4 regions of the Nocardioides sp. FY1077 genome follow, and region 3 is predicted to be linked to each of the others. Evidence: predicted binding sites of a transcription regulator. Region 3 holds the regulator's gene; each other region holds the start of a gene.
The links. The regulator LexA, encoded in region 3, represses DNA repair genes until DNA is damaged. The targets are predictions, from matches to a motif close to TCGAACANNTGTTCGA.
Positions count from the first base shown of each region.

Region 1: AC4OR8_RS09335 (HNH endonuclease signature motif containing protein) is a predicted target of LexA. The motif match lies at 1,374-1,389, and genes of this name have one in related genera.
Region 2: AC4OR8_RS15310 (HNH endonuclease signature motif containing protein) is a predicted target of LexA. The motif match lies at 1,963-1,978, and genes of this name have one in related genera.
Region 4: AC4OR8_RS10750 (HNH endonuclease signature motif containing protein) is a predicted target of LexA. The motif match lies at 1,830-1,845, and genes of this name have one in related genera.

Region 1 covers NZ_JBZWDB010000002.1:943,603-946,997, forward strand. Annotated here, with positions in the region: gene AC4OR8_RS09335 (HNH endonuclease signature motif containing protein) at 35-1,360, opposite strand; gene AC4OR8_RS09340 (pyruvate carboxylase) at 1,837-3,395, opposite strand, start outside.
Region 2 covers NZ_JBZWDB010000004.1:27,046-30,440, reverse strand. Annotated here, with positions in the region: gene AC4OR8_RS15320 (sensor histidine kinase) at 1-964, shown strand, start outside; gene AC4OR8_RS15315 (response regulator transcription factor) at 949-1,626, shown strand; gene AC4OR8_RS15310 (HNH endonuclease signature motif containing protein) at 1,992-3,326, shown strand.
Region 3 covers NZ_JBZWDB010000003.1:1,138,289-1,141,683, forward strand. Annotated here, with positions in the region: gene AC4OR8_RS15015 (hypothetical protein) at 305-676, shown strand; gene AC4OR8_RS15020 (LysM peptidoglycan-binding domain-containing protein) at 880-1,197, opposite strand; gene lexA (transcriptional repressor LexA) at 1,585-2,310, shown strand; gene AC4OR8_RS15030 (MXAN_6640 family putative metalloprotease) at 2,494-3,395, shown strand, end outside.
Region 4 covers NZ_JBZWDB010000003.1:252,191-255,585, forward strand. Annotated here, with positions in the region: gene AC4OR8_RS10750 (HNH endonuclease signature motif containing protein) at 488-1,816, opposite strand; gene AC4OR8_RS10755 (TetR/AcrR family transcriptional regulator) at 2,108-2,656, opposite strand; gene AC4OR8_RS10760 (SDR family NAD(P)-dependent oxidoreductase) at 2,736-3,395, shown strand, end outside.

The DNA.
Region 1 (3,395 bases), on a different contig from region 3:
GACGACCGACGACCGACGACCGACGAGGGCGCGGTCAGGTGAGGTGGGTGGTACCGCTCTGGTTGACGGCGTACCGGTGACCGTGGGGACTGGTCCATTCGTACGCCGCGGCGGCGGTGCGGGTGTAGGTCCAGCCGTCGTGGGTCTTGGCCCGGTGGTGGCGCCTGCACAAGCAGGCGAGATTGTCGGTGGAGGTCTGGCCCGGCGGGCCGCCGTCGGCGAGGGCTCGGTACGGGCGGGTGTGGTCGACATCGGCCGACCTCGCCGGGCGGGCGCAGTGCGGGAAGCGGCAGGTGCCGTCGCGCTGGACCACTTGCTCGCGCATCCGGTCGGGGACCTCGTACGAGTCGGTGTGCAGCAGCTCGGCGAGGTCGAGGACCGGCCGGACGGTGACCTGGGTGCTGCTGGTGGCGCACCAGGTCTTGACCTGGTCAGCGGTGACGAACGAGCGGGTCCTCTCGACCCGGGCGAGGTGTAGGTCCGACGTGGCGTTGGTGAGGGCAGCGTCGCTGAGATGGACGTGCAGCACCACCTGGCGCGCCGGGCGCCGTCTGCGGAGCGTGGGCTCGGCCTCGGTGTCGTCGCGGGTCAGGTCGAGTGCGGTCTGGGCACGGGCGATCTCACCCACGGCCATTGCGCGGCGGGCGTTGAGGGACTCGGTGCAGCCCAGGTCGGCCAGCTGCGCGGCGCAGTGCGCGACTGCGGCGTCCAGGTCGAGCGCGTCGGCCAGGTCGAGGTCGCCCTGCACGTGCATCGTGCCGAACACCGACACCTGGGAGGTGTCCACGTCGAAGCAGCGGTCGTCGGCCGCCTTCGCCGCTCGCACCCGCGCCTGTGCCGGGTCGTGACGAAGGATCGCCTCGTCGACCAACCGGTCGAGCGCGCGGTAGCCGATCTTCGAGGCCACCGGGGCGACGTGGCGGTCCACGAACGCCGCAGCGTCCGGGCTCAGCACCAGGGTCTGCTCCGCCACCCGGCGGGCACGCCACACCTGCACATCGCCGGCGGTGACGCGGGACCACAGGCGGGGCAGACGGTGGGCGATCTCGAGGGCGTGGCCGACGTACCGCATGCCGGCGTCGCTGCTCATCCCGAGAGCGGCGGCGAGCTCGATGACCGCGAACTCCGAGACCAGTGGCGCACCGTCACCTGCGACCGCGAGCTGCTGGTCGGTCCCGGGAACGGCCGCGGCGAGGTCTCGGTCGTCGGGCTCCAGCTCGTTCTCGGCGGCCCACTCCACCGCCGTGGTCAACAGCCCGACCTCGGCGGCGTCCGCGGCCTGCCGGTAGGACCTCGCGCGCTCCAGCAGCGAGCCTGCTGCGGGCCCCTGACGGCGGGGGCGGAGGGCGGTCGAGGTCATGACCTCATTCTACTCGAACACACGTTCGATTACAGGGGTTCTCCACCGGCTCGATGGCCGGGTTGCGGGGTCTCGATACACCTCGTCGCTGGCGCTCCTCGGCACTCGACCAACGAGGCGCTGGCGCTGGCGCTCCTCGGTGCTCGACCAACGAGGGGCCGGCGCTCCTCGGCACTCGACCAACGAGGCGCTGGCGCTCCTCGGTGCTCGACCAACGAGGGGCCGGCGCTCCTCGGCACTCGACCAACGAGGCGCTGGCGCTCCTCGGCACTCGACCAACGAGGCGCTGGCGCTCCTCGGCACTCGACCAGCGAGGCGCTGGCGCTGGCGCGCCCTGCTCGACCGACGAGGGGACGCGCTGGGGCGCCCTGCTCGACCACTGGTGTGCCGGGTCTCGACACGAGCGCTGGCGCGCCCTGGTCGACCGACGAGGGGACGCGCGTGCGCGCGCCCCCTGGCCGTCGACGGACCGGACGCTAGGCGGGCGGGGAGACGACGACGACGAGGTCGCCTCCCTCGACGGCCTGGGTGCCGGAGACGGCGACGCGGTCCACGGTGCCGGCGACGGGGGTGGTGATGGAGGCCTCCATCTTCATCGCCTCGATCGTGGCCACGGTGTCACCGGCCGCGACGGAGTCTCCGGCGGCGACGGTCACGGTCACCACGCCCTGGAACGGCGCCGCGACCTGGCCCGGCACGGAGGTGTCGGCCTTCTCGACGGCGGCGACCTCGGAGGCCACCGAGCGGTCGCGCACCGGCAGCGGGCGCATCTGGCCGTTGATCGTGCACATCACGGTGCGCACACCCCGCTCGTCGGGCTCGCCGATGGCGCGCACCCCCAGCAGCAGCGTCTTGCCCTCGGCGAGCTCGACGGAGTGCTCCTCGCCGTGGCGCAGGCCGTAGAGGTAGTCGAGGGTCGAGAGCACCGAGACGTCGCCGTACCTGGCTCGCGACTCGCGGAACTCCTTGGTGGGCCCGGGGAAGAGCAGCTCGTTGAGGGTGGCGCGGCGGGTGGCGGGGCCGACGTCGGCGCCGAGGCCCGCGGCCTGCTCGGGGGTCAGCTCGGCGGCCGGGGGCTCGTAGGAGCGGCCCTCGAGCGCCTTGGTGCGGAACGGCTCGGGCCAGCCTCCGGGCGGGTCGCCGAGCTCGCCGTGCAGGAAGCCGATGACCGAGCCGGGGATGTCGAAGGACGCCGGGTCGGCGGCGAACTCGGCGGGGTCGGCGCCCGCGGCGACGAGGTGGAGTGCGAGGTCGCCCACGACCTTCGAGGACGGCGTCACCTTCACGACCCGCCCGAGGATGTCGTTGGCGGCGGCGTACATGTCCTCCACCTGCTCGAACTTCTCCCCGAGGCCCAGCGCGATGGCCTGCTGGCGCAGGTTGGAGAGCTGGCCGCCGGGGATCTCGTGGCGGTAGACCCGCCCGGTCGGCGCCGGCAGCCCCGACTCGAACGGCGCGTAGACCCGGCGCACGGCCTCCCAGTAGGGCTCCAGGGCGTTGACGGCGGCGAGGTCGAGGCCGGTCTCCCGCGCGGAGTGGTTGGTGCCGGCCACGAGCGCCGACAGCGGCGGCTGCGAGGTGGTGCCGGCCATCGAGGCGGTCGCGGCGTCGACGGCGTCGACCCCCGCGTCGATCGCGGCCAGCAGGGTGGCCAGCTGGCCGCCGGGGGTGTCGTGGGTGTGCAGGTGCACCGGCAGGTCGAAGCGCTCGCGCAGCGCGGTGACCAGCGTGCGCGCGGCGGGGGCCCGCAGCAGGCCGGCCATGTCCTTGATCGCCAGCACGTGCGCACCGGCGTCGACGATCTGCGCGGCGAGGTCGAGGTAGTAGTCGAGGGTGTAGAGGTCCTCGTCGGGGTCGGAGAGGTCGCCGGTGTAGCACAGCGCCACCTCCGCCACGGCGGTGCCGGTGGCGCGCACGGCGGCGATCGCCGGGCGCATCTGCTCCACGTCGTTGAGCGCGTCGAAGATGCGGAACACGTCGATGCCGGCGGCCGCGGCCTCCGCCACGAACGCGTCGGTCACCTCCGTCGGGTACG
Region 2 (3,395 bases), on a different contig from region 3:
TGCGCTGCTCCTCGACACCATGCGCACCTACGCGGTCGTGGCCGTGCTGTCGCTGCTCGTGGTCATCGGCTTCGCCTCCTGGCAGTCGGGGCGCCTGCTGGCACCCCTGCGCGTCCTGCGTCGCACCGCCGACGAGATCGGCGACTCCGACCTCTCGCGCCGGGTGCCGGTGCAGGGCAACGACGACATCACCGCCCTGACCCTCACGGTCAACGGGATGCTCGACCGGCTCGAGGGGTCGTTCGCCGAGCAGCGGCGCTTCCTCGACGACGCCGGCCACGAGCTCAAGACGCCGCTCACCGTGCTGCGCGGGCACCTCGAGCTCCTCGACCCGCACGACACCGACGACGTCGAGGAGACCAGGAAGCTCCTGCTCGACGAGATCGACCGGATGGCGCGGCTGGTGGGCGAGCTGCTGCTGCTGGCCAAGAGCGACCGCCCCGACTTCGTCTCCCCGGGCCCCGTCGACCTCGGCCGCCTCACCGAGGACCTGCTGACCAAGGCCGCCGCGCTCGGCGACCGCACCTGGCTGCTCGACGTCGCCGCAGCCGTCGCCGTCGAGCTCGACGAGCAGCGCGTCACCCAAGCGGTGCTGCAGCTCGCCGACAACGCCGTGAAGCACACCCAGCCCGGCGACGAGGTCGCGATCGGCTCGTCGTACGACGGCGGCAGCGTGCGGCTGTGGGTGCGCGACACCGGGCCCGGGGTGCCGGCCGCCGACCGCGAGCTGGTGTTCCGCAGGTTCGGGCGCAGCGCCGTGCCGGAGGGCGACGAGGGCTTCGGGCTGGGTCTCTCCATCGTCACCGCGATCGCGGAGGCCCACGGCGGGACCGCCTCGGTGTCCGACGCCGACCCCCCCGGCGCCCTGTTCGTGCTGACCCTGCCCGCCCACCCCGTCCACCCCGGGCAGCCCGTGCAGCCCGTCGACCCCGTCCACCAGGAGGACCCGTGGCCCGCATCCTGATCGTCGAGGACGAGGCGCGCATCGCGTCGTTCGTCGCCAAGGGCCTCAAGGCCGACGGCCACCAGGCCACCGTCGTCGGCGACGGGCCCGGCGGGCTCGACCACGCCCTGAGCGGCGACTACGAGCTGATGGTGCTCGACATCGGCCTGCCCGGCGGCATGGACGGCTTCGAGGTGCTCGACGCCCTGCGCTCGCAGGGCTCGCGGATGCCCGTCATCGTGCTCACCGCCCGCGACTCCGTCGGCGACACCGTCACGGCACTCGAGGGCGGGGCCGACGACTACATGCCCAAGCCCTTCCGCTTCGCCGAGCTGCAGGCCCGCATCCGGCTGCGGCTGCGCCAGGCCCCGGGCAACGAGGGCGCCGGCCCCACCGGCGACGTGGTGGAGGCCGGCGGGGTCTCCCTCGACATCCGCACCCGCCGCGCCCGCGTGGGCCACCAGCAGGTCGACCTGTCGGCCCGCGAGTTCGCCCTCGCCGAGATCTTCATGCTCAACGCCGGCCAGGTGCTCTCCCGCGAGCAGCTCCTCGACCACGTCTGGGGCTTCGACTTCGACCCCGGCTCGAACGTCGTCGACGTCTACGTCGGCTACCTGCGCCGCAAGTTCGGCGCCGACGCCATCGAGACCGTCCGCGGCATGGGCTACCGCTTCCAGCCCTGACCCGGCTCGCTGGTCGAGTGCCGAGGAGCGCCCGGCCCCTCGCTGGCCGAGTGCCGAGGAGCGCCGAGCCTTCGCTGGTCGAGTGCCGAGGAGTGCCCAGCCCCTCGTCGGTCGAGTGCCGAGGAGCGCCGAGCCTTCGCTGGTCGAGTGCCGAGGAGCGCCAGCGACGAGGTGTATCGAGACCCCCGCAGCCAGCGCTGGGACCCGCCCGACCGATCGTTGGTCTAGTGCCGAGGAGCGCCCGGCCCCTCGCTGGTCGAGTGCCGAGGAGCGCCAGCGACGAGGTGTATCGAGACCCCGCAACCGGGCCGGTCGGCCGGTGGAGAACCACTGCACTCGAACATATGTTCGAGTAGGATGAGGGCATGCCCATCCCCCTCCGCCACCGCCGTCAGGACGTGTCGACCGACGCGCTCCTGACCGAGGCGCTGGGCCACCGCCGGGCCGCGGACGCGGCAGAGACGGCCCTGATGGTGACCACGGTGAAGTGGGCGGCAGCCAACGAGCTGCCGCCGTACGACGACGTCCTCGAGGACGCAGCGACCGTGCCGGGCACCGACCGCCAGCTGGTGGTCGCCGGCGATGGCTCGCCACTGGTCTCGGAGTTCGCGGTGGTGGAGCTCGCCGCCGTCTTGGGGATGGGCAGCGACGCCGGGATGCGGTATGTCGGTCACGCTCTCGAGATCGCCCACCGTCTGCCGCGGCTGTGGTCGCGGGTCACCGCGGGCGAGGTGCAGGTGTGGCGCGCCCGTCGGGTAGCCGAGCAGACGCTGGCGCTGAGCCCGGACGCGGCGGCGTTCGTGGACCGCCACGTGGCCCCGGTGGCCTCGAAGATCGGCTTCCGTGCGCTCGATCGGCTCATCGATGAGGCGATCGCCCGTCACGACCCGCAGCAGGCGCGAGCACGAGCGGCGAAGGCCGCGGACGACCGGTGCTTCGACGTGGACACCTCGCAGGTGTCGGTGTTCGGAACGATGCACGTGCAGGGCGACCTCGACCGCGCTGACGCGTTGGACCTGGATGCCGCGGTCGCGCACTGTGCGGCGCAGCTGGCCGAGCTGGGGTGCGCCGTGTCGCTGGACGCGCGTCGGGCGATGGCGGTCGGGGAGATCGCCCGTGCCCAGACCGCCCTCGACCTGACCCGCGACGACACCGAGCCCGAGCCCGAGCCCATGCCGCAGCGGCGGCGTCCGGCCCGGCAGGTCGTGCTGCACGTCCACCTCAGCGAAGCCGCCCTCACCGAAGCCACGTCGGACCTGCACCTGGCCCGGGTCGAGAGGACCCGAAGCTTCGTCTCCGCCGACCAGGTCAAGACCTGGTGCGCCAGCAGCGCCACCGGCGTGACGGTCCGGCCCGTCCTCGACCTCACCGAGCAGCGGCACACCGACGCCTACGAGGTCCCCGACCGAATGCGCGAGCAAATTGTGCAGCGCGACGACACCTGCCGCTTCCCCCACTGCACCCGCCCAGCCCGGTCATCCGACGTCGACCACATCACCCCGTACCGAGCACGCGCCGACGGCGGCCCACCCGGCCAGACGTCCACTGCCAACCTCGCCTGCTTGTGCAGACGCCACCACCGGGCCAAGACCCACGACGGCTGGACCTACACCCGCACCGCCGCAGCTGCGTACGAATGGATCAGCCCCCACGGGCACCGGTACGCCGTCGACCAGCGCGGCACCGCCCACCTCACCTGACCGCGCCCTCCGCCGATCGTTGGTCCGCAGGGCGCGCAGCGCCCGTGTCGAAACCCCCGCCGCCCGCGC
Region 3 (3,395 bases):
AGATGTGGATAACTACACCGGTGTAACTACTAGATGTAGGGAACCGTACGCCCGTCGAGGGCAGGGCGCAACCTGTTCGGCGAGTCGCGCGCCGGGCGTTTCGCTGCCGCCGCAAAGCCGCAGGTCAGCGCGCCGCGGACCGCTCGCCCGGCGGTCCGGACAGGTCCGTCACGGGCGTGTCGCGGGCGTCCAGGCCGCTCCGCCGGGCGGCCGAGCGGTGGTGGCGGGCGCGACGCCTCCTGATCTCCCGCTCCGACCTGCGCGTCCCGCTGCGCCGGGCGGGCACGTCGGACACAATGACCCGGTGAGCAGCGCGGGGAGACGAGCAGGCTCGCGCCGAGCCGCCAAGCCGCCCCGCACGTTCCAGCCGCGACTCCTCCTGCTCGCCCTCGCCGTCACGCTGTCGGTGGTGGCGTGGGGCTACCTCGTGTACGCCGCGATCGACTTCGGCACCACCGCCCGCGACGGCGACGTCCGCGCGTGGTGGTTCCTCGCCCTGGCCTCGCTAGGGGCCGTCGCGTGCCTGTTCGTCGGACTGGTGCTCGTCGCCCGGTTGTTGCGGGCGCTGGGGATCACCGCTCCCCCGTCCGGCGGGTCGCCGGCCTCGGGGGACGACGCGGACGACGCGGACGGTGGTCCCGCCACTGCTCCTGGTGGGCGGCGGGCCTCGCGCTGAGGCCTGGTCGTCGGTTCGGTGGTTTCGAGACGCTCGCTGCGCTCGCTCCTCAACCACCGAGCGCTGCGGTCGTTGCTCGCTCCCGGGGGACAGGAAAGGGGCAGGCCCGATGGGCCCGCCCCTCGTCTTCCCCAGCTCACCAGCCGGGGTCGAAGCGGCTGGTGAGGTCAGTGGCCGGGCGCGTGGCGCTGCCGGCGGGTGGATCAGCTGGTGGGGACCCGCAGCTGCTGGCCGGCGATCACCAGGCCGCCGTCGAGGTCGTTCAGGGTCTGGATCTCCGCGATCGCCCCACGCAGGTCGCCGTCGGCGGAGGTGGCGGCCGCGATGTCCCACAGGGTGTCACCGGTGCCGACGGTGATGACCTCGGTGGGCTGGGCCTGGGAGGTGGCCACGGAGCCGGCGGCCAGCCAGACCCCGACGGCGAGCACGACCAGCAGGGAGAGCGTGAACACGACCAGTCGGCCGCGGCGGGTCAGCCGCACGGTCGGGGCGTGGACGGGGTGCAGGGTCATCGTGCTCATGGGGACCTCCTGGGGAAGTGGCGGTCGGCCTCGGGTGGGGCTCGGTCGGTCACGCTGATGTCTAACGGGCGCCACCGACAGTCCTGGCGGACCGCCTGGAGTGGCCGAGTCGACCACACGTTCGATCGAACACATGAGCGAGAGTAGATCAGGTGTTCGACACCGCGCAAGGGTCCAGACGAACGGATGTTCGACCGGATCCGCGCCGGCGACGGGGACGGGCGCGACACGCCGTTCGAACAGGTGTTTGAAGTCGCCCGGCGCGACTGGCAGGGTGAGGCACGTCGCCCCCGCCGGGCGACGCACGACCTCCACCCGGACCCACGCACCCGGGCGGGGCACGAGGACCGGGCCGGCGCCAGCCGTGCCGGAGCAGAGAGGTGGACGATGGCGACGAACGAGGTGGGGGGCACGGTGTCCGAGTTCCCCGAAGGTGCTCCCGACGCGACGGGCCTGACCCCGCGCCAGCTGCGCGTGCTGGCCACGATTCGCGACGCGATCGAGAAGCGGGGCTACCCCCCGAGCATGCGCGAGATCGGCAACGCGGTGGGGCTGACCAGCACCTCCAGCGTGGCCCACCAGCTGAAGGTGCTCGAGGAGAAGGGCTTCCTCAAGCGCGACCCCAACCGCCCGCGTGCGCTCGAGGTGTTCCTGCCGGAGGTGCTCGCCGCACGCCGCTCGATCTCCGCGGCGGAGGAGTCGTCCTTCGACGAGACCGGTGTGGGCGACGCGATGCCCGCGGCGACGTACGTGCCGGTCGTCGGCCGCATCGCCGCCGGTGGCCCGATCCTGGCCGAGCAGCGGGTGGAGGACGTGTTCCCCCTGCCCAAGCAGCTCGTCGGCGACGGTCAGCTGTTCCTGCTCGAGGTGTCGGGTGAGTCGATGATCGACGCCGCGATCTGCAACGGCGACTACGTCGTCATCCGGCAGCAGCCGACCGCGAACAACGGCGAGATCGTCGCCGCGATGATCGACGGCGAGGCCACCGTCAAGACCTTCCAGCGCAAGGACGGCCAGGTCTGGCTGCTCCCCCACAACGACTCCTTCGAGCCCATCGACGGCACCCACGCCACGATCCTGGGCAAGGTCACCGCGGTCCTGCGCCGCGTCTGACCCGCTCCACCGGGGCCCACCGCTGCGGGCCCCGTCCCGCTCCGGGGCTGCCCCACCCGCGTCGCGCCGGGCCCGTCGGACCACCGACGGGCCCAGTGTCGCGTGCGGATCCGCCGAGTCGGCGCTGTCGGTGACGCGTGAGACGCTGGACGTCCTGCTCGTCCCCCACCCCCGGGAGCCCGCGTGCGTCGCACCCCCTCCGTCCTGCTCGCCCCCCTCGCCGCCCTCGCCCTGGGCGCGGGACTGCTGGTGCCGGCCGCGGCCGACCCGGTCGACGCCCCTGCTGGCGGTGCAGCGAGCGAGGCCGTCGAGGTAGTCGGTGAGGCGACCGGCGAGGTGACCCCGGCCCAGGCCGCGGAGGCGCTGGAGACGGTCGAGGAGCTCCTCGACCCGGACGCGACCCCGGCGACCGACCCCGACGTCGAGGCCACCGAGGCCCTGCGTGACCTCGCCCGCAGCCTGCCCGCGCTGTCGCCGACCGACCGCGCGACGGCGCGCAGCTACCTCGCGCGGCCCAGTGACGGCACAGCCGACCCGTTTGGCTCCGGTTACAGCGCCAGCGCTGGCGAACCCGGTTCCACGTGCAGCACGAACGTCTGCGTGCACTGGGTCGAGCGCAGTTCCGACAAGGTGGCAGACGACGAGGACGTCAGCACCGTGCCCGCCTACGTCGACACGACGCTCGCCACGTTGCAGAAGGTGCACGACACCTACGTGGCCGCGGGCTACCGGGCCCCGAAGCCCGACGGCGCCAAGGGCGGGAGCCCACTCACGGACGTCTACCTGGTCGATGTGGGTGGCGACAGCATCTACGGCTACTGCACCTCCGACCGGGCCATCCCCACCGGGGAACGCGCCGCTGACGTGCCTGCGTACTGCGTGCTCGACAACGACTTCCGCTCGGGCCAGTTCCCGGCGCACACCCCGCTGGAGAACCTGCAGGTCACCGCGGCCCACGAGTACTTCCACGCCGTGCAGTTCGCCTACGACGCCGACGAGGACGGGTGGTTCATCGAGGCCACTGCCACCTGGGCCGAGGACGAGGTCTACGACGCGGTCGACGACAACGTCACCTACCTGCGCTC
Region 4 (3,395 bases), 890 kb from region 3:
CGGACCCCGCCTCGGTGGTCGAGTGCCGAGGAGCCCTTCGAGACGCTCGCTGCGCTCGCTCCTCAGGAACCACGCCAGCGACGAGGTGTATCGGGACCACTACCGTCCGCCGGGGACTGGACCGGGGCAGGTACCAGCGCCGGCTGCGGGGGTTTCGACACGGGCGCTGCGCGCCCTGCCCAACCAACGATGAGGGGCCGGGCGCTGCGCGCCGTACTCGCCAACGAACCCCGGCCCGCTTCGGTGATCGAGTGCCGAGGAGCCCTTCGAGACGCTCGCTGCGCTCGCTCCTCAGGAACCACGCCAGCGACGAGGTGTATCGAGACCACGGAACCATCCGCTGGGACTCGACCAGGGCGAGTTCCAGCGTCGGCTGCGGGGGTTTCGACACGGGCGCTAGCGCGCCCTGCTCAACCAACGAGGGGGTCGGGCGCTAGCGCGCCCTGCCGACCAACGAGCGAGGAACTGCCCGCCGAGCAGGGCGCGGTCAGGTGAGGTGGGTGGTGCCGGTCGGGGCGACGGCGTAGCGGTGTCCGTGCGGGCTGACCCACTCATAGGCCGCGGCGGCGGTGCGGGTGTAGGTCCAGCCGTCGTGGGTCTTGGCCCGATGGTGGCGCCTGCACAGGCAGGCAAGGTTGTCGGTCGACGTCTGGCCGGGTGGGCCGCCGTCACTCAGCGCTCGGTAGGGGGTGATGTGGTCGACGTCGGATGACCGGGCGGGGCGGGTGCAGTGCGGGAAGCGGCAGGTGCCGTCACGCTGCACGACCAGCTCGCGCATCCGGTCGGGGACCTCGTAGGCGTCGCTGCGCAGCTGCTCCGCGAGGTCGAGGACCGGCCGGACCGTGACCTGGGTGCGGCTGGTGGCGCACCAGGTCTTGACCTGGTCGGCGGTCACGAACGAGCGGGTCTTGTCCACCCGGGCCAGGTGGAGGTCGTCGGGCGCGTCGTTGCGCAGTGCCGCCTCGCTGAGATGGACGTGCAGCACCACCTGCCGGGCCGGTCGTCGACGCGGTGTCCGGGCGGCCTCGGTGTCGTCGCGGGTCAGGTCGAGGGCGGTCTGGGCACGAGCGATCTCACCCACGGCCATCGCGCGGCGGGCGTCCAGCGACTCGGTGCAGCCCAGCTCGGCCAGCTGCGCGGCGCAGTGAGCAACCGCCGCATCCAGGTCCAACGCGTCGGCCAGGTCGAGGTCGCCCTCCACGTGCATGGTGCCGAACACCGACACCTGTGAGGTGTCCACGTCGAAGCACCGGTCGTCGGCGGCCTTCGCCGCTCGGACCCGAGCCTGTGCCGGGTCGTGGCGCGCAATGGCCTCGTCGACCAGCCGATCGAGCGCACGGAACCCGATCTTCGACGCCACCGGCGCGACGTGGCGGTCCACGAACGCCGCAGCATCCGGAGACAAGGCGAGCGTCTGCTCGGCCACCCGACGCGCCCGCCACACCTGCACGTCACCGGCGGTCAGCCGGGACCACAGCCGCGGCAGACGGTGGGCGATCTCCAGGGCGTGCCCGACGTACCGCATGCCGGCGTCACTGGACATGCCCAGCGCAGCAGCCAGCTCCACCACCGCGAACTCAGACACCAGCGGGGCACCATCGCCGGCGACCGCCAGCTGGCGGTCGGTGCCCGGCACCGTCGCTGCGTCCTCGAGCACGTCGTCGCACGGCTCCAGCTCGTTCGCAGCCGCCCACCTGACTGTTGCCACCAGCTGCGCCACCTCAGCGGCATCTGCCGCTGCCCGGTGCGCGCAGACCTCGCTCAGCAGCGCGTCGGTCGACGCGTCCTGAAGGCGGTAGCGGAGGGCGCTGGGCATGCCCTCATTCTACTCGAACACACGTTCGAATGCAGTGACTGTCCACCGGTTTCTGGCTTGTCATCTCGCAGGACATAGGTGACGGTTCCGCATCAGCACATCGGTGACACTGTCGCCGGTCTTCATGATGACACTTCCCTGGCCTTCAGGTCGGCGGGCGGGAGCCGTGCATGACCGCCGACGGGTCACCGTTGGCTTGCCGCTCGTGCTTGATGTGCGGGTGATCGAGGGCCGGCGACGTCGCGGCCATGCTTGACATGTGGGCGATCAGGGGTCTGGGTGGCCAACTCGCTACGCGCCGGCGTGGCGCAGACCGCGGAGCACCACCTGCAGCAACGTCTGCGCCAGAGGGCTCTGCGGCGACAGTTGCGCACCACGAACAGCTCGCGCGACGCCGCACATCACCAGCAGCACAGCCGGCGCGTCGACATCGGGATGCACCTCACCTGCCGACCGGGCCTGCTCCAGCAGCACCGCCAATCCTTCGAGCAGGTCCTGACGCATGGCATCGGTCTGCTGCAGCACCGGCGTCGCCCGAGCGGTCACCTTCTCGAACAGCTCGTCGGCGACGAGCAGAGCGAAGTGCGCTCGCAGCACCGGTTCCAGCAGCGGCCCGCTCGAGGCCCGGAGGATCTGGGCCAACTCCTCGAACCGGTCCCACACGAGTACCTCCTCGAGCTCCTCCACCGAGGCGAAGTGGCGGTAGACCGTCCCCACGCCCACCTCGGCAGCCCGCGCGACCGCGTTCAACGCCAGCGGCTCCCCCCGCGCGGCTACCTCGCGCGCAGCATCGACGATCCGGGCGCGGTTGCGTGCGGCGTCCTTGCGCAGTCCCTCCATCAGAGCAGTCTAACCGGACTGCGAATCAAAGTGGATGAGTCATCCGGTACGGTGGAGGCCACCTACCGGAAGGAACACCATGACCACCCCGACCCGCCCCCTCGCCGTCGTCACCGGCGCCAGCTCCGGCATCGGTGAGCAGTTCGCGCGCCGCTACGCCCGTGAGGGGTTCGACCTGCTCCTGGTCGCACGCTCGGCCACCGCCCTGCACGCGTTGGCCGCCGAGCTGACCCACGAGCACGGCACCACCGTCGACGTGCACGTCGCCGACCTCGCCGACCCGGCTGCCCTCGCCACGCTGACCGGTGAGCTGACGAGCGGACTTCCGCGCCTGGACCACCTCGTCAACTGCGCCGGCGTGGCTCCCGAAGGAGACCTGGCCGACACCGACGAGGAGACCATCCGGCACCTGGTCGAGCTCAACGTCGTCGCACTCACCCTGCTCACGCGCGCGGCCATCATCCGGATGCGCGCCGCCAAGCGGGGCACGATCGTCAACGTCGCCAGCGGAGCCGCTTACCAGCCCACCCCGCACCTCGCCGCGTACGGGGCGTCCAAGAGCTGGGTACTCATGCTCACGGAAGCGATGTCGGAGGAGAACCGCGCCCACGGCCTCAGGATCCTGTCGGTGGCCCCCGGTGACACCGAGACCCCGATGAACCCGGGAGCAGCCAAGAACAAGCGGCAACCCGCGCAGGTCGTCGACACGGCCTTCAAGGCCATGCCGGGGAGGGCCCCC